Linked DNA regions of Paraglaciecola sp. L3A3. Each later gene encodes a partner of the first gene's protein in a complex. Links are inferred from orthologs where the notes say so. Each region holds a gene or a part of one and is shown on either strand. Other genes may lie near its edges.

Region 1 (4,722 bases):
TTAAATAGGCGGCGATTTTACAGTTTTATCAGCCACTTTGCGACACAGAAAACCAATCATTAGCTGTTTTATTGCAGAAACTTAAATTTACACTTGTTTAAAATGAATATTCTGGGACTCTAGAGGTATAACTGAGAGGATTTTAGGCTGGAATTTATCGCAACTTTGTTTGTTCATATAAATATGGATCAATTTATAAGTAACCCCTGCCATACTAAACGCCACTATTATCAGCCAAATTTCTGCTGTTAAGCCAATTATTGGTAATACACTTTGTGCAATCACAGCAGAAAATATCAACACTAACAAAGGTAATATATAAACTAAAATAGAGGCTTTCAGTACACTCTCTTCAGCAATACCTAATTTAACTTCTTGCCCAATATCAATGGCACCATCATATTGAAACTTAATTGATTCACGTTTATTAGCAAATACTTTAGCGATAGCACCCGTTCCACAATTTGACTGGGCCTCACAACTACCACAAGTAGATTTAATTTGTGTTTCAACCCAGATAACTTGTGCCCCCGTTTGGTTTTCAATATTACTTACTACGCCTATTTCTTCTAACATAAAAGGATTATTCTCCTCTTACGATTGAAGCAGCAATAGAACTGGCAGTCGATGCAGGTAACTTTCCGATAATAGTGATGTTTAATGGGCCTTTTTGTAAGGTAAAGAAAGTATCAGATTGACTTTTCCCTACCACATTATCCATTAAGGTATCATTACTCCGCTCTTCAATATAAACGGAAACATCCACTAAACCATCGCTTAACAATACATATTCAACAACTTGACCAGTGATAGACAAACGTCTAAGTTCTCTTTTCACTAATTCCATACCAACAGGGATATAACCAATTTTCCACGGAGAACGGGTCAACTGGTTTTGACCTAAACTGACAGCCGCTGGCAACATAGAGGTTTCAATTTTTGCAAAAAAAGGGGCCAGTTCTTCAGTTACTTCGAGGCCCGTCACTTGAATTTGCTCTAGCAATTGGTTCTTTAGATTAAACATATTTAATTTCAGTAATAGACCAGTCTCTTGGTCTAACCAAACATTCAAACCATACCTTGTTTGGTCTTTACTAATTATTCTGATTTGCTGAGCAGCACGGCCAGAAACACGACTTCTCCCGACCATCACAAAATCATATCCAGTAAATAGCTTTTCTGGATGTTGAAAAAATTCACTAGGAAATGGTCCATTAATAGCTGACGAAATCAAACTATATGGGGGCACATTGGGTTCAAAATAGCTGACTTTATTGCCAATTCGTACGATTTCTTTACCCGGCCCATTCAGTAAATTCAACTGCTCCATTTCAATGCCATCTGCATTTATTCCATGGCGCCAGAGGTAAGGTTGAGAGTCAACACCGGGTTTCAGTAAAACAAATGAGATTGAATAATTAAGAGATTGCACAGCCCGAGACATTTTATGTAACCAGGCTTCGGCACTATCATCAGTATATTGTTCTGCAACATACTGAACGTCAGAAGATTGTGCTGGTTCTATGAGAGTTTGCTCTTCTTGAGCAAAGGTATAGCTAGGAAAAACTAGGCCAGATAGCAGAACCATTAAGGTTCTGCTGTATCTTCTATTCAGGGATATTTTCAACAACTTCAGGCACTGCCTCTTCATTAATAGTATCTTCTGCAGTGGGTGTTGCAGTGACTTCAAATGTTTTAAAACGCATTTGCTGTTTATGATCAAGTATATAAGCATGAATTCGACGTTTTTGTTCTGCAGTATCCGTTTGCGGTAAAGAACGAGTAGCATCAAAACTAACAGGTGATAAGCCACCATTAATACCTAAAATTGGCGCTGCAGCACTGAAAGGTTGTTCAACCTCAGTTTGATTCATATGTTGCACCCCTAAAATCATAGCTACAGCAACAGATGCAGCAACTGCCATCTGTCCCCCCTGCTTAGCAAAGGGTATCACATTGCCAATCAATGGAATATCTCGCCATGTTTTCTTAGGGGCTAAAATTGCGGGTTCTGATTCTAAAGCTTGAGCCACTTTAGCTGCAATATCGAAGTTCAACTCTGTTGGTAGCTCTTGACGTAAACCATCACGAATTAGATGGTAATTTTTCCATTTTTGCATCAAATCGGCATCACGTTTAACAGCGTCAACAACATTATCTGATGATACTTCACCATCAATAAAAGCTGATAAATTTTCAAATTTTTGCGACATACAATATGGTTCCCGCTAATTTAGTTCTTATTTCTGATAAATAATAGATTTATCAACTTAAACTTAGTCGTTCATAAGCAAAGGTTGAATCACTTTATCTAACGCATCACGAGCCCTGAAAATTCTTGATCTTACAGTACCTACAGGGCAATCCATAACTTCAGCTATCTCTTCATAACTCAATCCTTCTAACTCACGTAAGCTAATAGCCATTCGTAAATCTTCGGGTAATTTATCCATTGCCTCAAACAATAGCTTTTCCATTTGTTCTGACATTAAACTTTTTTCTGGCGAATTATTTTCTTTTAATGCATCGCTGCCATCATAAAAATCCGCTTCATCGGCGTCAATATCATTTGCCGGTGGTTTCCTCCCTTGAGAAACCAAATAATTTTTAGCACTATTTACTGCGATCCTGTATAGCCAAGTATAAAATGCGCTATCACCTCTAAAATTGGGTAAAGCTTTATATGCTTTTATAAATGCTTCTTGTGCCACATCGGCTACATCGCCTGAATTTTTTACATACCGAGAAACTAAATACGATACTTTATGCTGATACTTAACAACTAACAGCCCGTATGCGTTTTTGTCACCTCTTTGTACTCGTTCAACAATTTGTTGATCTGTTAACTGCTCGCTCATTCGAGCTATTACTCCTTTACGAAAATATACTACAGCTCATGCAAGCACTAATATTGACTAACCATATTAAAAAAAGTTCGATAAATAATGATCTTTTTTCAACAAACATATAAAAAGGTAAAATAACCACCCTAACATTTGGGACTGTTGATCTTTTCTGTATAAATTTTGTTCTAACTAAACGCTTTTTAATCGCGGCGCTGGTTTACAGGCCTAATGGATTAAGTCAAAAATCAGCAACAAAGAGTAAAAAGCGTTTAGGACGAACCCTTCGGGCAGCGTTTGTGCGGCATTTCTACTGCCTCAGCACTCATTCATGTCGAACAACTACACCACAATCGCGCTTCATTGTATAAATACCGCACAACTCGCTGTAAAACATCTAGAGAAGTTCAACAGCCCCAATGAATTTTCGCATATTATAGGCAATTAAATACATTGATATTTGCGTAGCGTAAATTAGTATGGCCTAACAATCGACTCATTATTTGACTAGTTTACATTATGCACTCAACTATTGAACACCAATGTGACGTACTCATCATTGGCAGCGGCGCAGCTGGACTGAGCCTCGCACTTAAAATTGCAGACAATTGTCAGGTAATTGTATTAAGTAAAAGTGAGCTTTCTGAAGGCTCGACAAAATATGCCCAAGGTGGCATAGCCGCAGTTTTCGATGAAAATGACTCTATTGAATACCATGTATCTGACACATTACTTGCTGGTGATGGTCTATGTAATGAAGAGGCGGTTCGATTTACCGCGTCTCAAGCTAAGGCTTGTATGGAATGGTTAATTGATTTTGGTATGCCTTTCGATCAAGAGAAAGATGGTAATGGCGAGTCCAAATTTCACTTAACAAGAGAAGGCGGTCATAGCCATAGACGCATTTTACATTCAGCTGATGCAACAGGTGCTGCTGTACAAGTCACATTAATAGAAGCGGTTAAACAACATCCTAACATTCATCTGTTTCAGCGGTATAACGCTATTGACTTAATTAAGAGTAAAACCCAAAAAGATTTGTTACTGGGTGCTTATGTTTGGAACAGAAAAAAAGAAAAAGTTGAAATAATTCGCAGTCAATTTGTAACCCTAGCCACTGGCGGTGCAAGTAAAGTTTATCAATATACATCTAACCCAGATGTTTCCAGCGGTGATGGTATTGCGATGGCATGGCGCGCAGGCTGTCGAGTCGGCAACATGGAATTTAATCAATTTCACCCCACTTGTTTATACCATCCAGAAGCGCGAAACTTTTTAATTTCTGAAGCATTAAGAGGCGAAGGTGCTAAATTATGTCACCCAGATGGCACGCCTTTCATGCATAAATTTGATGAAAGAAGTGATTTAGCGCCAAGAGATATAGTCGCTAGAGCCATTGATTTTGAGATGAAACGTTTAGGCGCTGATTGTATGTACCTTGATATAAGTCACAAACCTAGCGACTTTATTGTTAAACACTTTCCTAATATTTATCGTAAATGCCGCGCATTAGGCATTGATATCACTAGAGATCCAATCCCTGTAGTACCAGCAGCCCACTATAGTTGTGGAGGTGTGGTCACCGATAAATTCGCCAAAACCGACTTACAAAATTTATTTGCTATTGGTGAAGTCGCTTATACAGGTTTACATGGCGCAAACAGAATGGCCAGTAATTCATTATTAGAATGTATTGTTTATGCCCATTCAGCTGCTGAATATATAAAGGCAAATTTGGCTAAAGACTACCAGCAGGAGCCAATTGAAGAATGGGACGAAAGTCAGGTAAGTGATTCAGATGAAGAAGTGATTATTCAACATAACTGGCACGAATTAAGGCTATTCATGTGGGATTATGTAGGGATTGTTCGTACTAATA
Region 2 (5,583 bases), 750 kb from region 1 along the record:
CCGACAAAGTTGAGTCAAGAAGTCGTCAAATGGCAGAAGCAAAACGTGGGCCATGTATTACAACAAAACATCCCTAAAAATATCACCCAAGCAATTGAAATAAAGCCAATTATTTCTAAACGTGTCGCAGTATTACTTCCTTTAACAGGTAGGCTGTCTAGTCAAGGTACTGTAATAAAAGATGGTTTTTTTGCTGCTTATATGGAAGATATTAAAAATTTTACAGCTGCACATAAACAAATTGAAAATAGTGCGCAACAGATTGAAAATGCCTCCTCAAGCTTAGAGATTCACTTCTTTGATTCTGCTCTAAAAACGCCAGAAGAGTTAAACCAACTCGTAGCTGATTATGATGTAGTAGTAGGCCCATTATTAAAAGAAAAGATCGAAGTTTTAAGTAAAATTTTGCCAAAAGATAAAATATTATTGGCGCTGAATCGAATCGATACAGACACAACTAATAAGTCTCCTTCATTACTAGCTGTAGAAAATCCAGTTGAATTAGCAGAACATTACTATTTTTCGTTAGCCCCTGAAGACGAGGCAGAACAACTAGCTCAACACATTCACCAGCGCAAATTAACTAAGCCCATTATATTCGCCGCAAACAACAATGTGACTGAACGAATGGCTCAAGCATTTGTTCAGCAGTGGCAAGCTTTCCCTGAAGTTATCCTGCCGGAAGTAATTATATTTAAAGATAATAAAGACATGCGTAAACAAGTAGCTGAAATGTTAGATGTTGATCAAAGTAAAGCACGGATTAAACAAATTGAATATTTATCTAACGTCGAAGTGTTTGGTGAAGAAAGAAACCGTAGGGACATAGATGCCATTGTCATTTTTGCTAACCCTGAAGAAACTGAATTACTCAATCCAATTATTGAAGCCAGTTTAAGTTCATTTGCCGAAATATCTCTTTCTGTATTCGCCTCATCTCGTAGTTATAGCCAAAGTCAAACTGACGGTAGTTTGAGAGATCTGCGCAATCTTACTTTTACTGACATGCCCTTTTTGTTACCAGAACATAAATGGCCTAAACTCAAAGCACAAATCAACCAATTATGGCCACAACGTAAAGACTCTCTCTTAAGACTGTTTGCCATGGGGTACGATGCTTACAGTTTTATTCCGCAATTACGGCAGCTAGCAGCTTTACCACAATTATCTAGTCCGGGATTAACAGGTGAAATATCAATTACCTCTGGCATGATTAAACGAAAACTACCCTTAGCTCAAATAAGCAGAGATCGGGTAATACGTCTTGAAATGGATTAAACAGGCACTATCACCACTAATTGGTAGTGATGCTGAACGTTACGCACAAAATTACTTGGAACAGCAAGGACTCATTTTTTTGAGTAAAAATTATCGTTGTCGTAGCGGTGAAATTGATTTAATAATGCAAGATGAAACCGAGCTAGTTTTTATAGAAGTGAAATTTCGTAGTAACCAATCACATGGCACTGCTATTGAATATTTTCATTCATCAAAGCAGCGGAAATTTATTTCAGCTGTAATGTGTTATATGCAAGAAAAAAATTTGAATCCTAGTATTGTTCCACATAGGATTGACCTCATTGGAATTGACAGAAATAATCGTCAACAAAATGTGACCTGGCTAAAAAACATCACTCTAGCTTAGAGCGATTTAGCAGATAAATATTATACAAGGAGCACTATGCTAGAACACATTAAAGCCAATTTTACTGAAAGTATTCAGACAAAAATTGCGGCAATAGAACTATTACCAGAGCCAATATCAAGCGCAACTTTTATGATGGTTAATGCACTGATTAATGGCAACAAAATACTATGCTGTGGTAACGGTGGTTCTGCTGTCAGTGCTCAACACTTTTCTTCTTTAATGCTCAATAAATTTGAACGTGATAGACCTAGTTTGCCATCTATAGCATTAACCGCTGATGGCGCCACTTTGTCATCGATTGCCAATGACTTCGAATTTGACCAAGTTTATTCCAAACAAATTCGAGCATTAGGTCAAGCTGGTGACATTTTATTAGTCATATCGACTAGCGGCAACTCACAGAATGTAGTGAGCGCCATGGAAGCAGCCCTCAGCCGGGATATGACTATTGTTGCCTTAACGGGGAATGATGGGGGTAAAATGGCGGGTTTAGTTGGACCAAATGACGTTGAGATTAGAGTGCCTTCGAAACGAACCTCTAGAATACAAGAAGTACACTATTTAGTTGTACACAGCCTTTGTGATGGAATCGATAATTGTCTTTTCCCAGAAAACATCCAGGAATAATATTCATGTATAAAATAACGACACTTGCCTTCGCCCTTTCCACTACTTTATTGCTTCAAGGATGTGCTGGGTTAATTATTGGCGCTGGTGTAGGTGCAGTATCTGTTGCTCATGATAATCGAACAGTGGGCACTCAACTTGATGATAAAACCACTAGCAGCCGCATAGCTACCACTTTAGGCTCTGATGAATCGATAAAAACGCGAACCAATATATCAATACAAGTTTTTAATGGTACTGCTCTTTTAGTTGGCCAAGCCCCTACCCAAGAACTCATAGTTCATGCAGGAAAACTTGCCGCTTCAGTTCAACATATCAAGAAAATACATAATCAAATTCGTCTAGGTCTGCCTATTCCCCCAAGCGTAACTGCAAACGATTTATGGCTATCTTCAAAAGTAAAAACTAAGCTCATTGCTGATAAAAGAATAGATGGCTTGAACATAGAGATAGAAGTCGAAAATGGTGAGGTATTTTTAATGGGATTGATCAGCCAACAAGAAGCAGACATAGTGGTTGATGTTACTCGCCACGTTGACGGTGTAAAACAAGTTATCAAAGTTTTTGAATATTTATAGCGCTTTTAAAATTGTATAAAAAAAGCGCCTTAACTAAGGCGCTTTTTTATTCGTTTGTTTTATTGTTCTACTTAACCACAGTCAAGGTTGGTTTACCTTTTTTAGGTTTAGCTGCCGGTGGTTCATTTTTTTCTAACGAGTTTTCCTCGGAAGACTCAGCAGAAGACATATTTTCTTCTACCGTAAATACCGTGCCTGCACCATTTTCTTTAGCATAAATAGCTAAAACTGCTGGGCAAGGAAGCACTAAACTTCTAGGTACACCACCAAAACGAGCTTCAAAAGTAATTTCGTCTAACCCTAATTGTAATTTACCTGTTGATGATGGGGAGACATTTAAAACTATCTGACCATCTTGCACAAACTCCTGAGGTACCTGAGTACCTGGATAATGTGCATCTACCACAACATAAGGAGTGAAATTGTTATCCACTATCCACTCATAAAATGCACGTAACAAATAAGGTTGATTAGGTGTCATGAGTCATTTATCCCGTTATTTTATCACTTACAGTGGATTATGAATTTCACGTTCTTGATCTGTTAGTGACGCTTTAAAAGAAGCGCGTTCAAAGATGCGATTCATATAAGTTCGAACATCTTTACTACCAGTACCAGTCAGTTCAATACCTAATGCAGGCAAACGCCATAATAGAGGTGCTAAATAACAATCTACTAAGCTAAACTCTTCACTCATAAAGTAAGGCGTTTCAGCAAATAAAGGCGCTAAACTCAACAACGCTTCACGTAATTCATTACGCGCAGTTGTTACATCACCTTCAGCTTTCAAAATTTTCTCAGCTAATACATACCAATCATTCTGTATCCGGTGCATAGTCAAACGACTTTGACCACGAGAAACAGGATAAACAGGCATTAGTGGAGGATGAGGAAAACGCTCATCAAGATATTCCATGATGATGTGTGAATTATATAAAACTAATTCTCTATCCACCAAAGTTGGGACAGTTCCATAAGGATTTAGATCAAGTAGATCTTCAGGTAGGTTTGTAGGGTCAGTATAACTAATTTCTACACCCACACCTTTTTCTGCCAACACTATACGTGTTTGGTGACTGTATATGTCTAAAGTATCTGAAAATAACGTCATGATAGAACGTTTATTTGCGGCTACAGCCATTTATATATCTCCTAAATTACCCATTAAATGCATATTTAAGAGTTATGCATCGTCATGGTTATTAACCCACTGCCTTTAATGACTAGTTGATTAACTAACGGTAGAAAAGAAAGGGGCTTTAAGGCCCCTTTCAAAATTTCGCGGATTATACACTAAATTCAACAAAAAGTTTTGTGGAATTAATGTACATCTCGCCAATATTCTTTTTTCAGTAAATAAACCAGTACAAACAATATCAACAAAAATAATATGACATAGCGACCGATACTTTCTGAAGTCAAACGTGAAGGCTCACCCACATAAACTAGGTAGTTAACCAAATCTAATACCGCAGTATCATATTCAGCAGGACTTAGTTCACCACTTCCATCCACTGTAAGCCCTATATAACGGTCAACCATTTCACCATCAACTAAAGTTTTTTCAGTTGTTTTAGTAGGCACACCTTGGAGTTCTTGTAATACGTGAGGCATACCCACCTCAGGGAACACTTCATTGTTCACACCAAACGGACGACTATCATCTACGTAGAATGTACGTAAATAGGTATAGATCCAATCAGCACCGCGTACACGAGCGACCAACGTTAAATCAGGAGGCGGCGCACCAAACCATTTAGCCCCAGATTCAGTAGGCATAGCATTTTTAATATGCTCACCAGGCTTCTCGCCAGTAAATTGTAAATTAGCACTGCCTAGTTCAAGGGGAATAGATAAGTCTTCAAATGTACGTTGATAACGTTGGTACTGAGTTTGGTGACATCCTAAGCAATAATTCATAAACATCTTAGCGCCATTTTGCAATGATGCTTTATCTGTTAAGTCATAGTCAGCTTTATCTAAATGTGCACCACCGCCAGCAGCCAATACACTAAATGGCAACAGCATGGTTAAAACAAAAATCAACTTCTTCATTCTGTAATCCTCGCTGGTACTGGCTTAGTTTTTTCGTTCTTACTGTAGATATAAAGCAACGCAAAGAAACCAAAATACATAATAGTCAAAATCTGAGATGCAGTAATTTTCCAATTCTCTTGTGGTGTTCCACCTAAGTAACCTAAGAAAATAAATACCACAGCAAAGGTCAATAAGTTCCATCTATGTAAACCACAACGATAACGCCATGACTTCACTTTTCCACGGTCAATCCAAGGTAATAAGGCTAACGCAATAATCGCGGCAAACATTGCGATTACACCACCTAATTTATGGGGAACCGCTTTCAATATCGCGTAGAAAGGCGTGAAATACCAAACTGGGAAAATATGTTCTGGTGTTTTCAGTGGGTTAGCAATTTCAAAGTTAGGATGCTCTAAGAAGTAACCACCCATTTCTGGGTTGAAGAACATGATGTAACAGAAAGCAATTAAGAATAAACTAAAGCCAACTAAATCTTTTAATACGATATGCGGGAAGAAAGGCACTATATCGTCAACAATATCGTACTTGTCAGTGTAATATTCATGGATTTTAAACTTGGTTTTTTCGTCTTCAGTCAAAGAACCTTTCTTACGTTTAACATCTGTTCCATCTGGGTTGTTTGAACCCACTTCATGCAAGGCTACAATGTGTAAAAACACTAAGATAACA

Evidence for each region. The genes of interacting proteins can lie anywhere in the genome.
Region 2: the proteins of GQR87_RS14255 (region 1) and GQR87_RS17455 are in contact, whole or in part, in a crystal structure (PDB 1YFN), measured with the Escherichia coli proteins. The link is inferred for Paraglaciecola sp. L3A3 from one-to-one orthologs.

What each region holds. Positions count from the first base shown.
Region 1 is NZ_CP047023.1:3,436,105-3,440,826, forward strand. Bases 411-3,340 are described here. They hold GQR87_RS14255 (sigma-E factor negative regulatory protein), read right to left. Parts: upstream 2,214-3,340; coding sequence 1,608-2,213; downstream 411-1,607. Other genes in these bases: GQR87_RS14245 (SoxR reducing system RseC family protein), read right to left, coding at 411-576; GQR87_RS14250 (MucB/RseB C-terminal domain-containing protein), read right to left, coding at 584-1,588; rpoE (RNA polymerase sigma factor RpoE), read right to left, coding at 2,277-2,858. Outside these bases: more of GQR87_RS14245, read right to left, coding at 88-410; nadB (L-aspartate oxidase), read left to right, coding at 3,363-4,722. UniProt on the Escherichia coli protein: An anti-sigma factor for extracytoplasmic function (ECF) sigma factor sigma-E (RpoE). ECF sigma factors are held in an inactive form by an anti-sigma factor until released by regulated intramembrane proteolysis (RIP).
Region 2 is NZ_CP047023.1:4,188,144-4,193,726, forward strand. What follows is about bases 1,628-4,519. They hold GQR87_RS17455 (ClpXP protease specificity-enhancing factor), read right to left. Parts: upstream 3,335-4,519; coding sequence 2,921-3,334; downstream 1,628-2,920. Other genes in these bases: GQR87_RS17440 (YraN family protein), read left to right, coding at 1,628-1,645; GQR87_RS17445 (phosphoheptose isomerase), read left to right, coding at 1,682-2,275; GQR87_RS17450 (BON domain-containing protein), read left to right, coding at 2,281-2,853; sspA (stringent starvation protein SspA), read right to left, coding at 3,362-3,994; GQR87_RS17465 (cytochrome c1), read right to left, coding at 4,174-4,519. Outside these bases: GQR87_RS17435 (penicillin-binding protein activator), read left to right, coding at 1-1,278; more of GQR87_RS17440, read left to right, coding at 1,265-1,627; more of GQR87_RS17465, read right to left, coding at 4,520-4,908; GQR87_RS17470 (cytochrome b N-terminal domain-containing protein), read right to left, coding at 4,905-5,583. UniProt on the Escherichia coli protein: Enhances recognition of ssrA-tagged proteins by the ClpX-ClpP protease; the ssrA degradation tag (AANDENYALAA) is added trans-translationally to proteins that are stalled on the ribosome, freeing the ribosome and targeting stalled peptides for degradation.